3 regions of the Exiguobacterium sp. s142 genome follow, and region 1 is predicted to be linked to each of the others. Evidence: riboswitches for the same ligand, from Rfam matches in the RefSeq annotation. Region 1 holds a riboswitch; each other region holds the start of a gene.
What was found. Region 1 has a riboswitch for S-adenosylmethionine ahead of KNP77_RS00165 (MetQ/NlpA family ABC transporter substrate-binding protein). Riboswitches for the same ligand answer to the same signal wherever they lie in the genome.
Positions count from the first base shown of each region.

Region 1 (6,940 bases):
GGCCCCGATCTGCGAGGCGCTGCAGACGGCCCTGCTCGACCCGGCGACACACCAATACGGACCGTTCCGGGGACAGACGCGCCTGAAGCAAGCGGTCGCGACATTCTACCAGACCGAATACGGCGTCGCGCTCGATGCCGAGACCGAAGTGGCCATCTTGATCGGCAGCAAGTCGGGACTCATCACGCTCCCGCAATGTGTGCTCGAACCAGGTGACGGCATGTTGCTCCCGAACCCGGGCTATCCGGACTACATCTCGGGGGCACGTCTCGCCGGAGCGGTCGTCCACGACCTCGTCCTCCGGGAAGAGAACGGCTATCTTCCTGATTACGAGACGCTCGATCCGCTGGGGGCGCGACTCATGTATTTGAACTACCCGAGCAATCCGACCGGCGCCGTCGCGTCGCCCGCGTTCTTTGACGACACGGTCCGGTTCGCGAATAAGCATGACCTCATGGTCGTCCACGACTTCGCGTACGGCAGCATCGGTTTCGACGGGCACGTCCCGCCGAGCTTCCTGCAGACGCCGGGTGCGAAAGACATCGGCATCGAGGTGTATACGATGTCGAAGGCGTTCAACATGTCCGGCTGGCGGGTCGCTTTCGCCGTCGGCAACCGCGACATCATCGAGGCGATCAACACGTATCAAGACCACGTCCATGTGAGTGTGTTCTCGGCCATCCAAGAGGCGGCCATCGCCGCGCTCGAGTCGCCACGTTCGCTCCGGGACGACTTGTCACGGTTGTATGAGGCCCGCCGCGACCGGCTCGTCGACGGGTTACGTCAGGCCGGATGGGACATCACGGCCCCGAGTGGCTCGTTCTTCGTCTGGGCGAAAGTGCCGGACGGGGACGCAAAATCGTTCTCGCATAAGCTGCTCCACGAGGCAGGGGTCGCCGTGACGCCGGGCTATTTCTTCGGCTCAGAAGGCGAGCGGTACGTCCGGTTCGGGCTCGTCTCCGCCGAGCCGAAGATCGACGAGGCCGTCGAGCGGATCGAGAAACTGTTCGCGACGTATGAAGAGGTCCGGGCATGATCCGCCAAGCCGTGCTCGAGTACGACCATGCGGATGACGGGCTCGAGCGGCTCGATGAATTGATCGCTGGCCGTCGTGCTCACGTGCTGCGCGGGCAGAACGGTTTTGACGTCGTCAAGCGTGTCCTGCCAGCGATCACTGCCTATCCGACATCGCTGTTCCGTGGCGAATGCACGGACGCCGAGGTCGAACGGCTCCGTTTGAAGGATGCGGACGTCCTCCTTGCCGTCGGTGGGGGCAAGCTCGTCGACACGGCGAAACTCGTCGCTTACCGGCAAGGTGTCCCGCTGATCGTCATCCCGACGCTCGCCTCGAACTGTGCCGCCTTCACACCGCTCAGCGTCATCTATGACGAGCACGGCACCTATGACCGCTACGACGTGTTTCGCGTCGTCATCGAGCGGGTCATCGTCGACGCAAGGGTCGTGACCGACTCGCCGTACGACTACTTCCGGGCCGGCGTCATCGACACGGTCGCCAAGTTTTACGAGGCCCGCTATTTGAGCGGCGACAGTTCGCCTGATGCCGGCGTCAATACCGGTCTCGCCTTGGCCGAGCAATGCGGCCGGCTCGTCGAACTCGACTTGAGTGAGTCCAGTTTCACCGCGTATGGGCCAGAGACCCGGTTCGCGGTCGATCACATCCTTGCCGTCGGCGGTGCCGTCGGTGGTTTCGGGGACGCCGGGACACGCGTTGCCGTCGCCCACGCTGTCCACAACGCGCTCAGCCGCTTCGAGTCGACCCATCCGTTCTTACATGGCGACAAGGTCGGATTCGGCCTCCTTGTCCAAGAACGGTTGCGTGGCTCGTCTGACGCCCCATATTTAGAGGCGTGGCTCGCCAGGATCGGCGCGCCGACGTCACTTGAGACGCTCGGACTCGTGCCGGCCGACATCCCGCAACTGGTCGAGGCGGTCCGGGTCGAGACCGAATTGCAACGTTCACCCGTCCCGCTCGATATTGACTATTTGAAAATAATTTTTGAAAATTTAGTATTTTCTGTTTACAAATAAAAGAATTAAAAGTAAGATGATAACAATTAAATAAGACCGATAGCTTATCAAGAGTGGTGGAGGGACTGGCCCTATGAAACCCGGCAACCAGATCGTAATGATCATGGTGCTAATTCCAACAGACGAAACGTCTGGGAGATGAGCGTGTCCGACTGTCTTTGACTTGTCGTGCCCGCCACTCTTTATGAGTAGCGGGCTTTTATTTTGGAGGAGGAATCATTCATGAACATCAAACAGAAAACAGTACTCGCAGGAACATCTCTACTCGCGGCCATCGCCTTGTCGGCGTGCGGCCAATCGGACGCGAGCGAATCGCTCAGCACAGAAGCCCTCACGATCGGCGTGACAGGCGGACCGCATCAGCAGATCGCCGAGAAAGTAAAAGAACTCGCGGCCGAGGATGGCCTCGAGCTCGACATCAAGGTGTTCAACGACTACAACACGCCGAACACCGCACTCGACGAAGGCAGTCTCGACGTGAACAGTTACCAGACGCTGTCGTTCCTCGAGCTGCAGAAGGCGGACAAAGGCTATAAGATCGACGACGTGTTCAAGACGGTCGCTTTCCCGATGGGGCTCTATTCGGACAAGCTGACGGACATCAAGGAGTTGAAGGAAGGCGATAAAGTCGCCGTCCCGAACGACCCGGCGAACGAACTTCGGGCGCTGCGCCTGTATGAGACGGCCGGACTCATCACCTTGAAAGAAGGATTGACGGACAAGGCGACGAAACGTGACATCGCCGAGAACCCGCTCAACCTCGAATTCATCGAGCTCGAGGCGTCACAGCTCCCGACCCAGCTCCCGGAAGTCGCGCTCGCGGCCATCAACACGAACTTCGCGATGGGTGCCGGGCTATCGATCAATGAGGACGCCTTGTTCCATGAAGACACGGTCGACAACCCGTACCCGAACTACGTCGTCGTCCGTACCGACAACAAAGACGATGAAGTCGTCGAGACACTCAAATCTTACTACCACTCGGACGAGGTCCGGACGTTCATCGAAGAGACGTTCGACGGCTCGATCGTCCCGGCGTTTTAAGGAGGCACTATGATCGCACTCAAACAGATCTCAAAAACGTTCACGGTAAACAAAGGGACCGTCACGGCACTCGACGACGTCTCGCTGACGATTGAAAAGGGCGAGATCTTCGGCATCATCGGTCGGAGCGGCGCCGGCAAGAGCACGCTCATCCGCATGATCAATCTGCTCGAACGGCCGACGTCAGGTCAAGTCGAGATCGAAGGGCAAGACATCACGACGCTCGACAAAAAAGGGTTATCAAAGCTCCGTCACCGCATCGGGATGATCTTCCAGCACTATAACCTGCTGAAGACGGCGACCGTCGAAGACAACGTCGCCATCCCGCTCCGCCTAGAAGGACTCGATAAACGCTCGATCAGCGAGCGGGTCGACAAGTATCTCGATATCGTCGGACTGACCGATCACCGTAAACATTACCCGGAGCAACTCTCCGGCGGCCAGAAACAGCGCGTCGCCATCGCCCGGGCCTTGGCGCACGAGCCGGACATCCTGCTCAGCGACGAGGCGACGAGCGCGCTCGACCCGGAGACGACCGAATCGATCCTCGATCTGTTGCTCGAGATCAACCGTGAGCTCGGGCTGACGATCTTCTTGATCACCCATGAGATGGAAGTCATCGAGCGCATCTGTGACCGGGTCGCCGTCATCGACGCCGGCAAGATCGTCGAGGAAGGCGACGTCCTCGACGTCTTCTCGGACCCGCAACATCCGACGACGCGTCGCTTCTTGAAAGCGAACCTCGACGTGCCGAAAGAAGTCGTCGACGTATTGAGCTCGCACGGGACGCTCGTCAACTTGTCGTTCATCGGTCACCAGACCGAACAGGCCGTCCTCGCCGAGTTGACGAAACGGTTCGGCCTGCTGCCGAACATCATCGGGGGTGGGATCAAAAAGCTGAAAGGCGGTCTCGTCGGCAACTTGCTCGTCCATCTCGACGGGGACCAGGCACAGACCGACCAAGCCGTCCGCTACCTTGAAGCGAGCGGCGTCAAAGTGAAGGAGGTGACGAACCATGCTGCAGTTTTGGGAAAATTGGGGTGACTTGATTTGGACGGGCACGATCCAGACGCTGACGATGACCGGCATCGCGCTCGTCATCTCGACACTGATCGGCTTGCCGCTCGGGACGCTCCTCGTCTTGACGCGGCCGAATGGACGGCTCGCGAACCGTTACTTTTACGGGGCATTGTCGAGCGTGATCAACGTCGTCCGCTCGATCCCGTTCATCATTCTGCTATTCTTCATCTTGCCGTTCACCCGTTTCATCATGGGGACGACGATCGGCGTTCAAGGCGTGCTGTTGCCGCTCATCGTCTTCACGGCGCCATACATCGCCCGTTTGATGGAGTCGGCACTGCTCGAAGTCGATCGCGGCGTCGTCGAGGCGTACGAGGCGATGGGCATCTCGACGCGTAAGATCATCTGGTACGTATTGATCCGTGAGGCGCGGTCGTCGATCGTGCTCGGTCTGACGATCGCGACGATCGGTCTGATCGGTGCGACGGCGATGGCGGGTCTCGTCGGTGCGGGTGGACTCGGCGATATCGCCTATCAGTACGGGCATCTCCGGTTCGAGCCGGAAGTCATGTACGTGACGATTTTCGTCTTGATCCTGCTCGTGCAGTCGATCCAATCATTCGGCAACCGCTTGGCGGCCCGTCTAAAGAAAGCCTGACAAAAGAGCGTCGCAAAATTTGCGGCGCTCTTACTGTTTGTCTAATAGTCGTTTCAAGTCGGCGATCCGGTTATGCCGCGGGATGAACGTCCGAATCTCTTTCTCGCTGAACCCGATCTGGATCCGGTTGTCATCGACGACGATCGGACTCTTCAAGATCTGCGGATGCGTCGCGACAAAACTGTACAGTTCGCGGAGCGACATCTCGTCGAGCTGGTCGGCCGCTTGTTTGTAGACACTTTTTTGGACAGACAAGAGATCGGTCGTCCCGTTTTCGGTGAGCCGGAGCATCTCCTTGAACTCGGTGAATGACATTCCTTGGTCGGTCAATTTCTTCTCGATGAACGGGATATTCTGTTCGCGTAACCAATCGAGCGTCTTGCGGGAAGAACTGCAGCTTGTATGCGTGAATACGGTGACCGTCACGACAACCACTTCTCCTTTTCCTAAGGTTGGATTACTTTATTGTCTCTCGATTATACGGGTTCGGCGTAGAATATGTTTCAAATCACATATACTTTTTTCGAAATCGTCGGAACGATTCGTTTCAAGCGAGTTCGGGTACATGACGAGAGAGACAACAAACAAGGAGGGGCTTACATGTTTGATTATACGGTGAAGACGGATCAGTCGGTCGAAGCAGTGGTCGAAAAGTTGAAAGCGACGCTCAAGGACGAAGCGTTCGGCGTGCTGTGGGATTTCGACTTGAGTGATACGCTCAAAGAGAAAGGTGAAGCCATCGACGGGGACTATCGTATCCTCGAAGTGTGCAACCCGAAAGAGGCCAAGAAAGTCATCACGGCGCACCGTGAGGGCGGCTACTTCCTGCCGTGCAAGCTCGCCGTCTTCACGAAAGACGGGGCGACCCACGTCGGGATGCCGAAACCGACGAAACTGATCGAATTGATCGAGGACGAGTCGCTCCAGTCCATCGCACTGGATGTCGAGACGAGACTGACACGCGCCATCGATAACAGCATCTAATCGATTCATCGCACCCGTCCAATTTCATGGGCGGGTTTTTCATACCCTCTCCAAAGTAATATAATGGTAAAATTGGTACAAATAGATTTTGAGGAGCGGATGAGTTGAAAAAACTAGTCGGATTACTTTTACTCTCCACTGGTTTATTAACCGGTTGTGGGGAAGAGAAACAAGACGTCGTGAACTTGTCGTATGTCGACGCACATTGGACCGTCAGCAAATACTCACTAGAACAACCAGTGGTGCTCGAATCGGCCGGTGAGACGCTCGCGGCCTGCACTGGGGACTTGACGACCGAGTTGAAGGGCGACCTGACTGTGTTCGATACGGTCGTGGCGAGCCGCCATCCGATGACGGACACGGGTTGGGAATATGGATTTAAAGCCGTGACATACATACAAGGGGACGAAAATTATGCGATGTGTCGGGATATGGCCTCACCACATTATTCAGTGGAAATGGTCGATGCATTCCCGGAGTTCGTCGATTTGACTGCGGGTCATTCGATTCGGCACTATCCGTCTGTCCGTCCAGCAGACGAAGCCGCTCGCCTCGCCGTGCAAAATGCTGATGAATTGACAGAGGCCGGGAATGAAATCGAGCCGTTTCCCGATACGGTCATGGCGTTTTCTCCTGCGATCCACGGAGAGATCGAATTGACCGTCGGGGATCGGCCGAGCCAATTCCCTTTGTTCGCGTTCGAACCGATGATGGCGGATGTGGAAGATGTCAAATTAGCCATTGGCTATGATTCGCGTGACGCCAAACCATACGTGTTATTACTACTTGCTGACCTTTACGTTTCGGTCAGTCCGTTACATACAATCAATGATCCAACGAAAGAAGAACCGACGTATGACGACCTCGTCGTCAAGAGACTCCCGCTTGACACGGAACTCGTGCCGAATAAGACCTATCCGTTATATGAGTTCAGTTACACCCGCGACGGAGAAGGGGTGACCGAGACAGCAAGCATCACATATCGTGCCGCAAAGCTGTTGTCCACTGATGAACGAAAGACGCTCGAGACACACCCTGACGAGGAGTATATGCCGATTGTGACCGGGCCGCTCGTGTATCTCCATCAGGAACCGTTTGACAACGAATCGACAGTATCCTATCCCGCTGTGTTGCGTGCGGCCGGCAACGAGATGGATGATCTGATTCAAGCAATCGATTCCGCCG
Region 1 covers NZ_JACSMB010000001.1:29,588-36,527, forward strand. Annotated here, with positions in the region: gene KNP77_RS00155 (aminotransferase class I/II-fold pyridoxal phosphate-dependent enzyme) at 1-1,036, shown strand, start outside; gene KNP77_RS00160 (iron-containing alcohol dehydrogenase) at 1,033-2,049, shown strand; SAM riboswitch class I at 2,091-2,194, shown strand; gene KNP77_RS00165 (MetQ/NlpA family ABC transporter substrate-binding protein) at 2,272-3,093, shown strand; gene KNP77_RS00170 (methionine ABC transporter ATP-binding protein) at 3,103-4,137, shown strand; gene KNP77_RS00175 (methionine ABC transporter permease) at 4,109-4,771, shown strand; gene KNP77_RS00180 (Spx/MgsR family RNA polymerase-binding regulatory protein) at 4,802-5,197, opposite strand; gene KNP77_RS00185 (DUF302 domain-containing protein) at 5,372-5,755, shown strand; gene KNP77_RS00190 (hypothetical protein) at 5,860-6,940, shown strand, end outside.

Region 2 (6,940 bases), on a different contig from region 1:
AACGGCATGACAAAAAACGTCGACAGCCGTGCAAAAAATGTACCGAACAAGACGCCAAGCGTCAGCGGATGAATCTGTCGTATGCTCACCCGGATCCCCCCTTTTTCTATATATAAATAGTTTACTTCTATTATTGAAGCAAAACCACTGCAAACAAAAAAGGCCCGGGATGTCCCGAGCCTAAAATCAATCATTATTTAACCGGTACGACCGCACCTTTGTACTCATCCAAGATCCACTGTTGTGTCTCTTCTGATGTCAATACTTCAAGGAGTGCCTTGACGCGCTCATCGTCTTCGTCGCCTTCACGCGTGACGATCAAGTTGACGTACGGTGAATCTTCGCCTTCAAGAGCGATTGCGTCTTCGAGCGGGTTGAGTCCGGCATCGATCGCGTAGTTCGTGTTGATGAGGACGGCATCGCCTTCACCGTTGTTGAACGCTTGCGGGAGAAGTGCCGCTTCGACGTCCGTCTTGAACTCCAAGTTTTTCGGGTTGTCGACGATGTCAGCGACTGTCGCGTCTGTCGTCTTGCCGTCAGCGAGCGTGAGCAAGCCTTCTGTTTGAAGCATCGTCAAGATTCGTCCGTGGTCAGCGACCGACGAGCTCATGATGATTTCAGCGCCGTCCGGAAGCTCATCGAGTGATTTGTAGTCTTGTGAGTAGACACCGATCGGCTCGATGTGGACGCCGCCGGCTGAAGCGAATTTATAGTCTTTGTTCTCAGCCATTTGTGACTCGAGGTACGGCTCGTGTTGGAAGTAGTTCGCGTCGAGTTCACCAGCTGCGAGCGTCTTGTTCGGGAGCACGTAGTCTTGGAACTTCTTGATTTCAAGCGTGTAGCCTTTTTCTTCATATTCGTCTTGGACGTGCTCTAAAATCTCAGCGTGTGGTACGTTCGACGCGCCGACGATGAGCGTCTTGTTGTCGCCCGAGCCTGATTCTGAATCCCCGCCGCCACATGCCGCGAGAATTGTGAGTGCTGATGCTGCTGTCAATCCGAGTACTGTTTTCCATGATTTCATTATAAAACCCTCCATATGATTGTATTTGATTAAGCTGATCGCTTATCGATTTTTGAGACGAGTCGATCGCCGATGAACTGAACGACGAAGACGATGACTAAGATCAATACGGTCGCGACGAACGTGACGTCGCTTTGTGAACGCTGGAACCCTTCGAGGAACGCCAAGTTCCCGAGGCCACCGCCCCCGACGACTCCGGCCATGGCCGTGTAACCGACGATGGCGACGATCGTCACCGTGATGCCTGACACGATGGCCGGGAGTGCTTCTGGGAACAACACTTTATAGACGATCTGCCATTTCGTCGCGCCCATCGACTCGGCCGCCTCGATGACGCCGCGGTCGACTTCACGAAGCGCGAGCTCGACCATACGTGCATAAAACGGGGCCGCCCCGATGATGAGCGCCGGGAGCGCCGCCGTCGAGCCGAGCATCGTTCCGACGAGAAGGAGCGTGAACGGGATGAGCAAGATGATCAAAATGATGAACGGGATCGAGCGGAACACGTTGACGAACGCACTGATGATCGTGTAAATCGGACGATTCTTCGTCATGAGTGGTTCGTTCGTGACATATAAGAGCATGCCGAGGGCGAGACCGATGACGAATGTCGCGGCTCCTGCGACGAGCGTCATATAGAGCGTTTCCCACGTCTGTTCGAGCATGACTTGCCAATCTACATTAGGAAACATCGTTTTCCACCTCCACTTCCACTGCCTGCGATCGGATTGAGGCGATGGCCCGCTCGACTTCAGCCGGCTCTCCGATCAATTGGATGAATAGCGTTCCGAGCGCGCCGACTTGCGACTGCGTCACGTTACCGCCGATGATGTTGAAGCCGATGTCGTGCTGTTTCAACACTTCCGATAAAATCGGCTGTTCGGCCGTCTCGTTCAAGAACTTGAGTTTGACGATTTGGCCACTCGGATAACGTGCTTTCAAATGCTCGAATGTGAGCGACATGTCGTCGACGGCACCGATCTGTTTGACGAACTCTTTCGTGATCGGCTGTTCCGGATGTTGGAACACGTCCGCGACTTGGCCGGTCTCGACGACTTTCCCTGCCTCCATGACGGCGACGCGATGACAGATTTTTTGGATGACGTGCATCTCATGGGTGATGAGGACGATCGTCAGTCCGAGTTTCTTATTGATGCTGACGAGCAGTTCGAGAATCGAATCGGTCGTCTTCGGGTCGAGTGCGCTCGTCGCTTCATCGCAGAGGAGCACGTCTGGATTTGTAGCGAGCGCGCGGGCAATCCCGACTCGCTGCTTTTGACCGCCCGATAGTTGCGACGGATAGCTGTCTTCACGTCCGGCGAGACCGACGAGATCGACGAGCTCTTGGACGCGGCGTTTACGTTCACTGGCCGGTACTCCGATCAGTTCGAGCGGGAAGCTGATGTTCTCAGCGACAGTGCGCGACCATAATAAGTTGAAGTGTTGGAATACCATCGAGACGTTTTTGCGCACCCCGCGCAGTTCTTTCGGAGTGAGCTTCGTCAGCTCACTCCCTGCGACGACGATCTCACCGCTTGACGGTGACTCGAGTCGGTTGAGCAGACGGATGAGCGTCGACTTCCCCGCCCCTGAATATCCGATTATTCCAAAAATTTCGCCGCTCTCGATTGTGAGCGACACATCATCGACCGCCTGGACTCGACCGTTCTTCGTGTCGAACCATTTGGCCACATTACGTAATTGAATCAATACCTTTCCCTCCTGACAACAAAAAAAGTACACACGTTTGAGCAAACGTGCGTACTTTATCGGTACGGACAACGATTGCTCTCATCTTCCAAGGTTCTCACCTTGCTGGAATTAGCACCATTTCGGATTGCTCCGCGGTTGCTGGGCGTCATAGGGCCAGTCCCTCAGCCTCTCTTGATAAGAGTGTTGTTTATTCGATTAGCTTTATAATAGCGACACATTATTTTCATGTCAAACTATTTTGTGCGAAAAATCAAAAAAAGGTGCCATCCGAGGATGACACAGAACGTAGCACCTTGAGTCACGGAAGGACAACCCATAGATGAAACTCTTTTGCCCGATCAGAGTGTTCATCCTTATATGGGGGATTCAAGCCATCCATCACTCGGCCTTAGAACGTACCATGCGGTTACGCGGTAGGTGTCCCTGCGCTTGATTTTTTTGGGGGACAATCGAAGGGAAGGTCCACCTAAAAGTCGCGTAAAGTGATGCACCGGCTGTTCTAAAACGTCTTGATGGCTGGAGAATCTCGTCCTATATTGTGTTCAAGTAAGATGTTGTAATGAATATACCATTCGTGAACTTTCTGTGTCAACTGATTATTTAAAATTTTCTGATTATTCTAATCATCCTATCTCATTTAACGAAAGATAGGACGTGCTGCACGTTTTGAAACGCATATAATCGGTCTTCGACTTGGCCGTCTTTAAGCTTTAACAGCGCCGGTACGCTCATCACTTGATACGCTTCTAACTCTTGCGGGATAAAGTTGGCGTCCTGCTTGTCAATCGCGAGTGTCGGGTCGACCGCTTCGACGACGGCGAGCATCCGCTCGGCCACAGCGCATGTTCCACACATCGGGGCGTATATATATAACAATCCGTCTGTAATCATTGTTCTCACCTCTTTTATAAGTATATGAATGTGAGCCGATCTGTTCAAAAGTTGTGCTCACCCCACGAATTTTCTGAATCGTTCAACATTTCCTGTTGACGCTTCACGAAAAGAGGCATAGTATGGTCATTAACTTTAACGCTTTCGTACATAACAGCGTATACGTAGAAAAGGACAGGTGAATCGACTTATGACGGAACAAACGAAACTGACAGGCAAACAATTTTTGATGAACGTATTGAACGGACTCAGTCTCGCTATTTTAATCTCTCTCATCCCGAGCGCGCTCCTCGGCGAGCTCACGAAAGCAATCCTTCCTTATTTTCCGTCGCTACAGTTCATCTTAGATGCGACGACGATCGCGATGCGCCTGCTTCCGGTCATCATCGGTGTCACCGTCGCCATGCAGTTCGGACGCTCAGCACTCGAGGCCGGCACGATCGGCATCGCGACCCAGGTCGGGAGCGGCGCCATTCGCATCGAGGAAGGCGCGTTCCTCATGGCTGGAATCGGTGACGTCATCACGGCCGGTGTGACCGCCGCCCTTGCGACATATATGGTCATACAGCTGTCGCCACGCTTAAAGACGTACACCGTCCTCGTCTTACCGATGACGGTCATCGTCGTCGCCGGAGGGATTGGTACATTCCTCCTCACTTATATCTCACAGATCACGACGTACATCGGCACCATCATCATGACGATGACGGAACTCCAGCCGATCATGATGGGCATGTTGATCGCGATGGCGTTCTCGCTCATCATCGTCTCCCCAATCTCGACGGTCGGGATTGCGACGGCGATCAGCCTCTCGGGTGTTGCAGCCGGTGCCGCCAATCTCGGCGTCGTCGCGGCCGGCTTCGGTCTCGCTATCGCGGGATGGCAGATGAATGCGACCGGGACGTCGATCGCTCACTTCCTCGGCTCACCGAAAATTCAAATGGCGAACTTCGTCAGGCGTCCGATCATGATGCTCCCTGTGCTCGCGAACGCGGCCATCCTCGGGGCGCTCGCCGGCATCCTTCGCATCGAAGGAACACCAATCAGCGCCGGATTCGGCGTCTCTGGACTGATTGGGCCGGTCAACGCCCTACATTTGATGCCGGGCGGGTTCGCACTTTGGAACGTCCTGCTCGTCATCGTCTTGTTCGGGTTTATTCCGGTCTCGCTCGGAATCCTGTTCTATCGTTTGTTCAACCGGACGTCACTCATTCAACCTGAACATTACCGCCTCGACTTCGAATGAATCAAAACATCCCGGCTTCTCGTAACGAGAAACCGGGATGTTTGTTAGCCTTGAATCATCGCTTCGTATTCTTCGGCAGACATGAGTTTGTCGACGTCTGTTGAATCGTTCAACTCGACTTCGATCATCCATGCTCCTTCGAACGGCGCTTCGTTGACGAGTTCTGGGGAGTCTGCGAGTGATTCGTTCACCGCTGTAATCTTCCCAGAGATCGGTGCGTAAAGCTCAGATACCGTCTTGACCGATTCGACCGAACCGAACGGCTCGTCGAGCAAAATCGTGCCGCCGACTTCAGGAAGTTCCACAAACACGATGTCCCCCAGTTCGCTTTGTGCGAAATCCGTGATCCCGATGCGGGCAACGCTTCCGTTCACTTCAACCCATTCGTGTTCTTTTGAATAACGTAGATTTGCAGGTACTTTGCTCATCCTAACTTCCCCCTCAAATGAATTAGACTCACACGTGTATTATAGCACTTAGCCCCAAACTTCTGTAAATGACTTTTCTGAAAAACCGACCGTCGCTTTTTGCCCATCTGTGACGATAGGACGCTTTAAAAGCATACCATTACCGACTAAAAGTTCGATTTGTTCGTCTTCTGATAAATTCGGAAGCTTGTCTTTAACACCTTCGTTCCGATACACTTGCCCGCTCGTATTGAAAAACTTTTTGAGTGGTAGTCCCGACTGTTGCCAAATCGACGCGAGTTCATCTTTTGATGGCGTCGCTTCGACGATATGGACGTATGTATAGTCGACGCCATTCTCTTTCAACCATTTTTCTGCTTTCTTACACGTACTGCACGGTGGATAGCCGTATAGTGTCACCATATTTATCACCTCTTATTTTTCACTTTAGCATAATCGCCTCACTCAATTCACGCCTCGAGCAAGCGCTTGATCTCTTGTTTTAGCGTCGCGTTGACTGAATGACGCGCTTCGATATAGCGCAGCATCGCCGCGGCTGCTTCGGCTGACTTGCCGTACCCTGGTAGCCATTCGTTGAGTCCGGCGACGAGCTCTGGATGCCGTGTCTCGACCCGGCGCGTCGGATTGAACGGGTCGCCCGTCTCTCCATGTGCTTTCAATATGTTGTTGACGGCCGCGACTTGGATGAGCTCGAAGCCGGCGAGCTTCTCGCCACGACGCTCGCGGAGCAGACCGACGTAAAGGTTCGTCAGCGCCTCTTCGTAGCAGTGCGTAGCGTCAGCGGCTTGTGAGACGAGCTTAGGCGTCGCAAACGATTCGAGCGCCTCATCCCGCTTCCAGACGATCCGTCCCGGGGTATAGGCGATGTGTGGCATCTCGAACAGTTCGAACACAGCGAACTCCCCGTAAATGCCGTCCGCGTACATGATCTTGTGCCCATCTTTCGTGTTTTGGAATTGGTAAGCGATCGGTTTAACCTCGAGCCAGTCCAAGTTGTCGATGAAGCGGTTTTTCCGTCCGTCCTCGACGATCAAAAAGAAATCGAGGTCGGAGTAGTCGTCGAGCCGCTCGGTCTCGAGGCCAATCGAACCGAGGGCGAGCAGCATCAGCGCCCCTTCTTGTTTCGCGACCAAACGCCCGATTCGTTCCATTCGTTCCAACAGTTGATCTCGTCTCATAAACATTCCTCCTTTTCCTCATTGTACGTTCTGATCAAACGAAAAAGAAAGGGCTGACCGCGTCCGGCCACCCCTCCCTGTTCGAGAAATTTTTATTACAGAATTTGCGAACGAGAAAGCCCACTCCTTTAGTGGTGGGATGAACGTGAGCTTGATTTCGGAGTCCCGTTAGTCGGAATTTCAGAAATCAACAAGCAGAATCTTATCCCGATAAAATGTATCACTCTAATAAATCTAATGATACAATGGACGTATGAACAACTACAGAAGAACCAAAACCACCGTATCGATGATCCATTATCATTTCGTGTTCTGCCCGAGGTATCGCCGAAAACTATTTGATGACGATACGTTCGAGCAACGATTCAAAGAGATCGTCCGTGACGTCTGCGAAGAGCTCGACATTCGACTCATCGCCATCGCGTGTGATCGGGACCACACACATCTATTCTTGTCGGCG
Region 2 covers NZ_JACSMB010000002.1:16,823-23,762, reverse strand. Annotated here, with positions in the region: gene KNP77_RS02595 (MDR family MFS transporter) at 1-89, opposite strand, end outside; gene KNP77_RS02590 (MetQ/NlpA family ABC transporter substrate-binding protein) at 194-1,024, opposite strand; gene KNP77_RS02585 (methionine ABC transporter permease) at 1,054-1,716, opposite strand; gene KNP77_RS02580 (methionine ABC transporter ATP-binding protein) at 1,706-2,734, opposite strand; SAM riboswitch class I at 2,813-2,918, opposite strand; gene KNP77_RS02575 (thioredoxin family protein) at 3,371-3,628, opposite strand; gene KNP77_RS02570 (PTS sugar transporter subunit IIC) at 3,819-4,874, shown strand; gene gcvH (glycine cleavage system protein GcvH) at 4,919-5,302, opposite strand; gene KNP77_RS02560 (arsenate reductase family protein) at 5,351-5,704, opposite strand; gene KNP77_RS02555 (hypothetical protein) at 5,752-6,480, opposite strand; gene tnpA (IS200/IS605 family transposase) at 6,734-6,940, shown strand, end outside.
Region 2: another riboswitch for S-adenosylmethionine. It lies ahead of KNP77_RS02580 (methionine ABC transporter ATP-binding protein); the one in region 1 lies ahead of KNP77_RS00165 (MetQ/NlpA family ABC transporter substrate-binding protein).

Region 3 (6,940 bases), on a different contig from region 1:
CGGCTCGAACACGCCCGCTTCGGTGATGAGTCCGGTGATCAGTTCAGGCGGTGTGACGTCAAACGCCGGGTTAAAGACGGTGATCCCGACCGGCGCCGTCGGTTGTCCGCCGATATGGGTCACTTCTAGCGCGCTCCGCTCCTCGATTTGAATCACATCGTCCGCCGTTAAATCAAACGTCGTGTGCGGGGCCGCGACGTAAAACGGGATCCCGTAATGTTTAGCCAGGACGGCGAGCTGAAGCGTGCCAATCTTATTGGCGACGTGACCCGTCCGTGTGATGCGGTCAGCGCCGACGATGATGGCGTCGACCCCTTTCGCCTGAATCGTCCAAGCGGCCATATTGTCGGTGATGAGCGTGACGTCGATGTCGGCCTGGTCGAGTTCCCAGACGGTCAGGCGTGCCCCTTGGAGGAGCGGCCGCGTCTCACAAGCGAAGACGTTAAACGCGATACCTCGCTCTTTCCCGACGTAAAACGGAGCGAGCGCAGTCCCGTAACGCGACGTCGCGATCGCCCCGGCGTTACAGATCGTTAAGACGTTCCCCCCTGCTGGCAGCACCGTGAGCGCATGCTCCCCGATGGCCCGATACGTGTCGACGTCTCGCTCGAACAGCGCGATGGCCCGATGTTTGATGTCGGTCGCGATCCTTTCAAAGTCGTCGCCGACGTTCAGCCCGAGAAGTGACTCGATCACGTTTTGAAGATTGACCGCCGTCGGCCGCGTCGCGATCAACCGACGGCCGACGAGGTCGAGCCGGCGTGTGAAGTCCGGGTCATCTTGAAGCCGGACCGCTTCTTTCGCGAGCACGAATGCGCCGAAATAGGCGATGGCCGGCGCGCCTCGGACTTGTAACGTCTCGATGGCGTGCTCCGCCTGTTCGAGCGTCGCGATCGTCACGTACCGCTCCTCATGGGGCAGTAACGTTTGGTCTAAAATGACGAGCTCGTCCCGGGACGGTTCGAAGCGAATGTTTTGGACTGTCATACGCGTACCCCCGCTAACAGCGTCACTAATTCATCGATTGTCCGGACATCGTGGCGCTGTTTAATGAGCGTCGTGCCGAGCGTGAGCGCTTCCCGTTTCCGTTCGAGCCGGACCGTTTCCAGTAACGTCTCGAGGTCATTGACTCCGGCGAGGCCGATGGCGCGGCGAATCAGTTCGCATCCGGCATAGCCAATCGTGTCGCTAAAGATGGTTTGAAGTAGTTCATCGACGAATCCGTCCGTGTTGAACGGTTCGACCGCCGTCTCAAACTTCGTCCGGAACGTCTTCTCAAACGTCTCCCATACCGTCAATACGTCGGTGAACCGCTCGAACCGTTTGAGTGGGTCATGGAACGTCGATAGCGTCAAATGGGCGACAATTTGCCCGATGTCAAAGCCGAACGGTCCATAAAAAGCGAACTCCGGATCGATGACTTTCGTCTCTTGTTGCGTCGCGAAGATGCTGCCTGTATGTAAGTCCCCGTGCAAGAGCGCGTCGTGTTTCGTGACGAAACCGACTTTCAGTTTCGTGACCTCCACTTTCAATTTCTGGTCACGCCAAAGCGCTTCGACGTCCTGACGGAGCGCGGTTTCGATGTTGTTCGATTCGGCATCTTTGTACGGATCGGTGAAGATTAGTTTTTCAGTGATGTCGCACAGTTCCGGGTTGTAATAATCCCGTTCTTTCCGCTTCTTCTCAATCGGGCCGGCCGCATAGTCTGACGTCTCAAACAACGTCTGTCCTAAAAACTCACCGATGTGACGGGCGAGTTCAGGATACGTTTTCCCTTCCAAATAGCCCGTCCGGACGATATCAAAGTCGGACAAGTCTTCTAAAATCGTGTAGGCGAGCGTCCGGTCACTGCCGAGAACGACCGGGACGAAACGCGGGACGACGCTGGCGAATTCGCGCAACGCGAGCTGCTCGATCCACGCCCGTTCAAGTGTGAGCGGCCAACTCTCGCCGACGACTTTCGCATACGGTAGCGCCTGCTTGACGATGAGGCTCGTTTCGCCTTGACGGATGCGGAAGACGAGGTTCAAGTTGCCGTCCCCGATCTCCTCGCAATGCGCGATGCCCCCATCTTCGAGTAACCCTAACGTTCTGACGTGCTCGACGACTGTCTGTTCTGTAAATGGTTGATAAGCCATGTCTGTTTCCCCTTTCGGTATATTCCCCACAAAAAAAGCCCCTTTCTCCGCGAGAAAGAGGCACAGCCGTAACGGTTGTTCCTCTCATCTGTCAGACGTATGTCTGGTGGATGTAGCACCGTGCCTACTGGTCGGTTGCTGCGGCGTCATCGGGCCAATTCCCTCTGCCAACTCGCGATAAGAGTGTCATATTCGATTGTGTGAACTTGTTGTGATGAATGTTACGGACTCGACCCCACCTTTGTCAACGGCAATTTGCTGGAGCAACGGTCACTTTTTTTATGCATATATGGTAACAACGAACTCAAACTTTTTTTCTCAAAAAAAGGAATTGACGAACCGGATATTGTGTGACAAAATTCAATTAAATTTCACAACTTCAAAATACATTCTTATCAAGAGCAGACGGAGGGGACAAGCCCGATGATGTCGCAGCAACCGACCCGATTGGGCACGGTGCTAATTCTTGCAGCGTAAGCTGAGAGATAAGAGTTCATTTTTTTATGATGACCTCTTGCCTCGGCATGGGGTCATTTTTTGTTTGACCGGAAGGAGGAACGAACATGAGTATTACTGCCACATATGAAATCAGCCGGACGGACCGCGTCGCGACTGTCGCCGAGAAAATCGCCCTCGAACTGACCGTCGGCACGTGGACGGAACTGCCTCACCTAGAGCAAGAACAATTAAAGGCGTATCGGGGCGAGGTCGTCTCAACAACGCATACGGAAACAACGAGCCGCTTCACAATCCGTTATCCGCTCCATAACGTCACGCCCGACTTCTCATCCATCTTGACGACGACGTTCGGGAAATTATCGCTCGATGACTCGGTACGCTTGATCGACTTAACGTTACCCGAAACGCTTGCGTCTGAATTCCCCGGAGCAAAGTTCGGTGTTCAAGGCGTTCGTGAGTTGCTCGACGTACATGATCGCCCGCTCGTCATGAGCATCTTTAAAGGGATCATCGGCCGTGATTTACGCTTCTTAGAACAGCAACTTCGAGACCAGCTCGCCGGCGGCATCGACATCGTCAAAGATGATGAAATCCTATACGACAACCCGCTCACTCCGTCGCTTGAACGAGCTAAAATCGGGGCAGCCGTCATCCAAGAACAGTTCGAAACGACCGGGAAACGTTCGCTCTATGCCATCACGCTCAGCGGTCCGGTGTTCGGGCTGCGTGACCAAGCGCTCCGCTTGATCGAGGCGGGCGCGACGGCACTGTTGTTCAACGTCTATACATACGGGCTCGACACACTCCGCGAACTCGCGAGCGATCCAACAATTAACGTCCCGATTTTGGCGCACCCGGCGTTCGCCGGCGCCTTGACCGGCTCGATCAGCCACTCGCTCTTGCTCGGAAAATTGATCCGCCTCGCGGGGGCCGACTTGACGCTGTTCCCCTCCCCATACGGTTCACTTGCGACACCATCCGATGAGGCGTTCGCGATTCGGGATAGCAGTGCTCGGCCGCACTGGGCGAAGCCGATTCTACCGGTCCCGTCGGCCGGCATCCATCCGGGGCTCGTCCCGGACATCATCCGTGATTTCGGCACAGACGTCGTCATCAACGCCGGCGGCGGCATCCACGGTCACCCAGACGGCGCGGCTGCCGGGGCCCGGGCGTTCCGACAAGCGATTGAGCAAGTATTAGGCGTGGCGAGCCAGACGAACGAGCTCGAGTCCGCGTTAAAGGCGTGGTCAAAACAATGACGATTCACATCTTGTGTGACTTCGATGGGACGATCACGGCCGAGGACAACATCATCGCTTTGATGCGGGCGTTCGCACCGCCCGAATGGCACGCGCTCAAAGACGATGTGCTCGCTCAAGACATCTCGATTCGCTCCGGGGTCGGGCAGATGTTCCAGCTGTTGCCGAGCGCTGACGCTTCGGCGTACCGTGACTACTTGCTGGACCGCATCACCTTGCGCCAAGGTTTCTCGACGTTTTTGGCAGAAGTCCGGCAACAAGTTTGGAAGTTTGACGTCGTCAGCGGCGGCATGGACTTTTTCGTGCACCCGATCTTGCAAGACCACGTCGCGCCGGACCATATCTACTGTAACGTCGCCGACTTCACGGACGAGGCGGTACGCGTCGACTGGCCCTACGCCTGTGACGCGCATTGTACGAATGATTGTGGTTGCTGCAAACCGACAATCGCCCGGACGATCGTCGATCCCGTTGATCGCTTGATCGTCATCGGTGACTCGGTGACCGACTTCGAGATCGCCAAACGGGCCGATTTCGTCTACGCCCGTGGGCAACTCATCACGCTCTGTGAAGCGGAAGGCATCGCCTACGCCCCGTTCGAGACGTTCGACGACATCACCCATCACATGAAGGAGGTGCACGTATGAGCGTGACCGCACGTTGGCTTGAACTCGCCGACATTAAAGACGAACTCGCCGCGCGCGACTGGTTCCCCGGAACGAGTGGCAATTTGGCGATTCGTGTCTCCGACGACCCGCTGACTTTCCTCGTCACGGCGAGCGGACGCGATAAACGTAAACGGACCGCGGACGATTTCGTCCTCGTCGACGCGGCCGGCAGCTTGCTTGGCGAACAAACTGGTAAACCGTCCGCTGAGACGCTGTTACACGTCGAGGTGTTCAACAAGACCGCGGCGGCGTGTTCACTCCACGTACATACGGTCGACAACAACGTCATCTCCGAGCTCCATGCCGTGAACGGTGAGGTCGTCTTCACGGGGCAAGAGATCATCAAGGCACTCGGGTATTGGGAAGAGGACGCGGTCGTCCGGGTCCCGATCATCGACAATCATGCCGACATCCCGACGCTCGCGGCCGCCTTCGCGCCTCACGTCCATTCAAGCGCCGGTGCCGTCCTCATCCGTAATCACGGCATCACGGTCTGGGGCGAGACGCCGGATGCGGCGAAGCGCTATTTAGAAGCATACGAATTTTTGTTCAGCTACACGCTAAAACTACGCGCCTTAGGCGTCCATTCATAAGGAGGAACTATCTATGGCAACTGTCTATTTTCAACAAACTGAAGAGCGTCTCGTCGACCAATCTGAAGTGAACGTATTTTTAGAATCGCGCGGTATTCTGTATGAGCAGTGGGACATCGCTAAACTTCCGGTCGCGCTTCAAGAAAACTACCAACTGACGGACGACGACAAGCAAGCCATCCTCGCAACGTTCCGTGACGAGATTCAAGACGTGTCGGAGCGCCGCGGCTATCAGACGGCCGACGTCATCTCGCTGTCTGACGCGACACCGAACTTGGACGAACTGCTCGTCAACTTCCAAAAGGAACACCATCATACGGACGACGAGGTCCGCTTCATCGTCAGCGGGCACGGCATCTTCGCCATCGACGACGCCGAACGCGGTTACTTCAATATCGAGCTCAATCCGGGCGATTTGATTTCGGTCCCGGTGAACACGCGCCACTACTTCACGCTTCAAGACGACCGCCAAGTCGTCGCCGTCCGCATCTTCGTGACGACAGAGGGCTGGGTGCCGATCTACGAGAAACAAGACGTGACTGCCTAACAAAAAATCCTGCCTTCCGCATACGCGAAAGACAGGATTTTTTTAATGCTTGACCGCTGTCGGTTTGGAAGAGAACCAACCCCAAACAGCAATCCCGACCATGACCGACCAGAAGAACAGTGTCCAACCTAACGAGTGGACGAAACCGTCTGGAAGACCCATGAACGCGAACGGTGTACCGGCAATCAATTCCTTGAAGCCAGGGTGTTCGAGGACGAGTACCGTCAACTTCACACCGACCCAGCCGACGATGAGGAAGGCGGCCGTCTCAAGTGTCGGACGTTGATGCAGCAGCTTCACGAAGACGCGGGCCGCGAATCGCATCAAGATGACCCCGATGAGTCCACCCGTCAAGACGACGAAGAATTGACCTGAGTCGATTCCACCGATCTCTCCAAGACCGAGCGGCGGCAAGCTGACTGCGAGTGCGACCGCTGCCAAGATCGAGTCGACCGCGAAAGCGATGTCGGCGAACTCGACTTTTACGACCGTCCACCAAAACTCTTTTTTCGTGACCGGCTTCTCGGTAATTGCCGTCTCTTCTTTCGCCTCGGCGGCGAGATCTTGTCTTGGATCCATCTTGCGCGCCTTGTACGTCATATATAGATGTCGTGCGCTCATTCCGATCAAGTAAAGGGCACCGAGTGCTTGAACTTGCCAGACGTTGATTAAGAACGAGATTAAGAATAATGCGATGAAGCGGAAGACGAACGCTCCTAATAAACCGTAGAATAGCGCTTTCTTCTGTTCTGTCCGCGGCAAGTGCTTGACCATGACGGCCAACACGAGCGCGTTGTCTGCAGATAGTAGCCCTTCAAGACCGACGAGTACGACGATGATCCAGGCGTACTGCAGGATTAACTGCCAATCCATTAAAACATCCCCTTTTTGTTTGTGTTCTTTCATATTTAATAGTGATCTATTTTTAAGTTCACAGGAACATTTTATTCCCGTGCGTAAATTAAATCAATCTTCTTTCGTTCAATGTCTGAAGTTTTTTCCGCAGAACAGGTTCAAAGCATGTTCACGAAGCAAAATGATACCCAGTTTGTATCCATTTCGTGATAAAATCCTAACAAGAACGAGTGGCGGTCATTTGCCCTCTTAAAAAAGGAGAATCCGATTATGTCTACAAGCCATGTCGCTTTACCTACTAAAGCAGAACGACATAAACTATTCGGCTCGGTCCCGCCGGTCAAAGGTACGAAACCGACAGAAAAAGATAAAATGGTCGATCTTCAAAATACACCTAAGAACTTCTTGTTCGCACTCGACA
Region 3 covers NZ_JACSMB010000003.1:91,459-98,398, reverse strand. Annotated here, with positions in the region: gene mtnA (S-methyl-5-thioribose-1-phosphate isomerase) at 1-987, opposite strand, end outside; gene mtnK (S-methyl-5-thioribose kinase) at 984-2,138, opposite strand; SAM riboswitch class I at 2,220-2,322, opposite strand; SAM riboswitch class I at 2,528-2,630, shown strand; gene KNP77_RS04235 (2,3-diketo-5-methylthiopentyl-1-phosphate enolase) at 2,702-3,856, shown strand; gene KNP77_RS04230 (2-hydroxy-3-keto-5-methylthiopentenyl-1-phosphate phosphatase) at 3,853-4,503, shown strand; gene KNP77_RS04225 (methylthioribulose 1-phosphate dehydratase) at 4,500-5,117, shown strand; gene KNP77_RS04220 (cupin domain-containing protein) at 5,131-5,664, shown strand; gene KNP77_RS04215 (TerC family protein) at 5,707-6,537, opposite strand; gene folE2 (GTP cyclohydrolase FolE2) at 6,790-6,940, shown strand, end outside.
Region 3: another riboswitch for S-adenosylmethionine. It lies ahead of KNP77_RS04235 (2,3-diketo-5-methylthiopentyl-1-phosphate enolase); the one in region 1 lies ahead of KNP77_RS00165 (MetQ/NlpA family ABC transporter substrate-binding protein).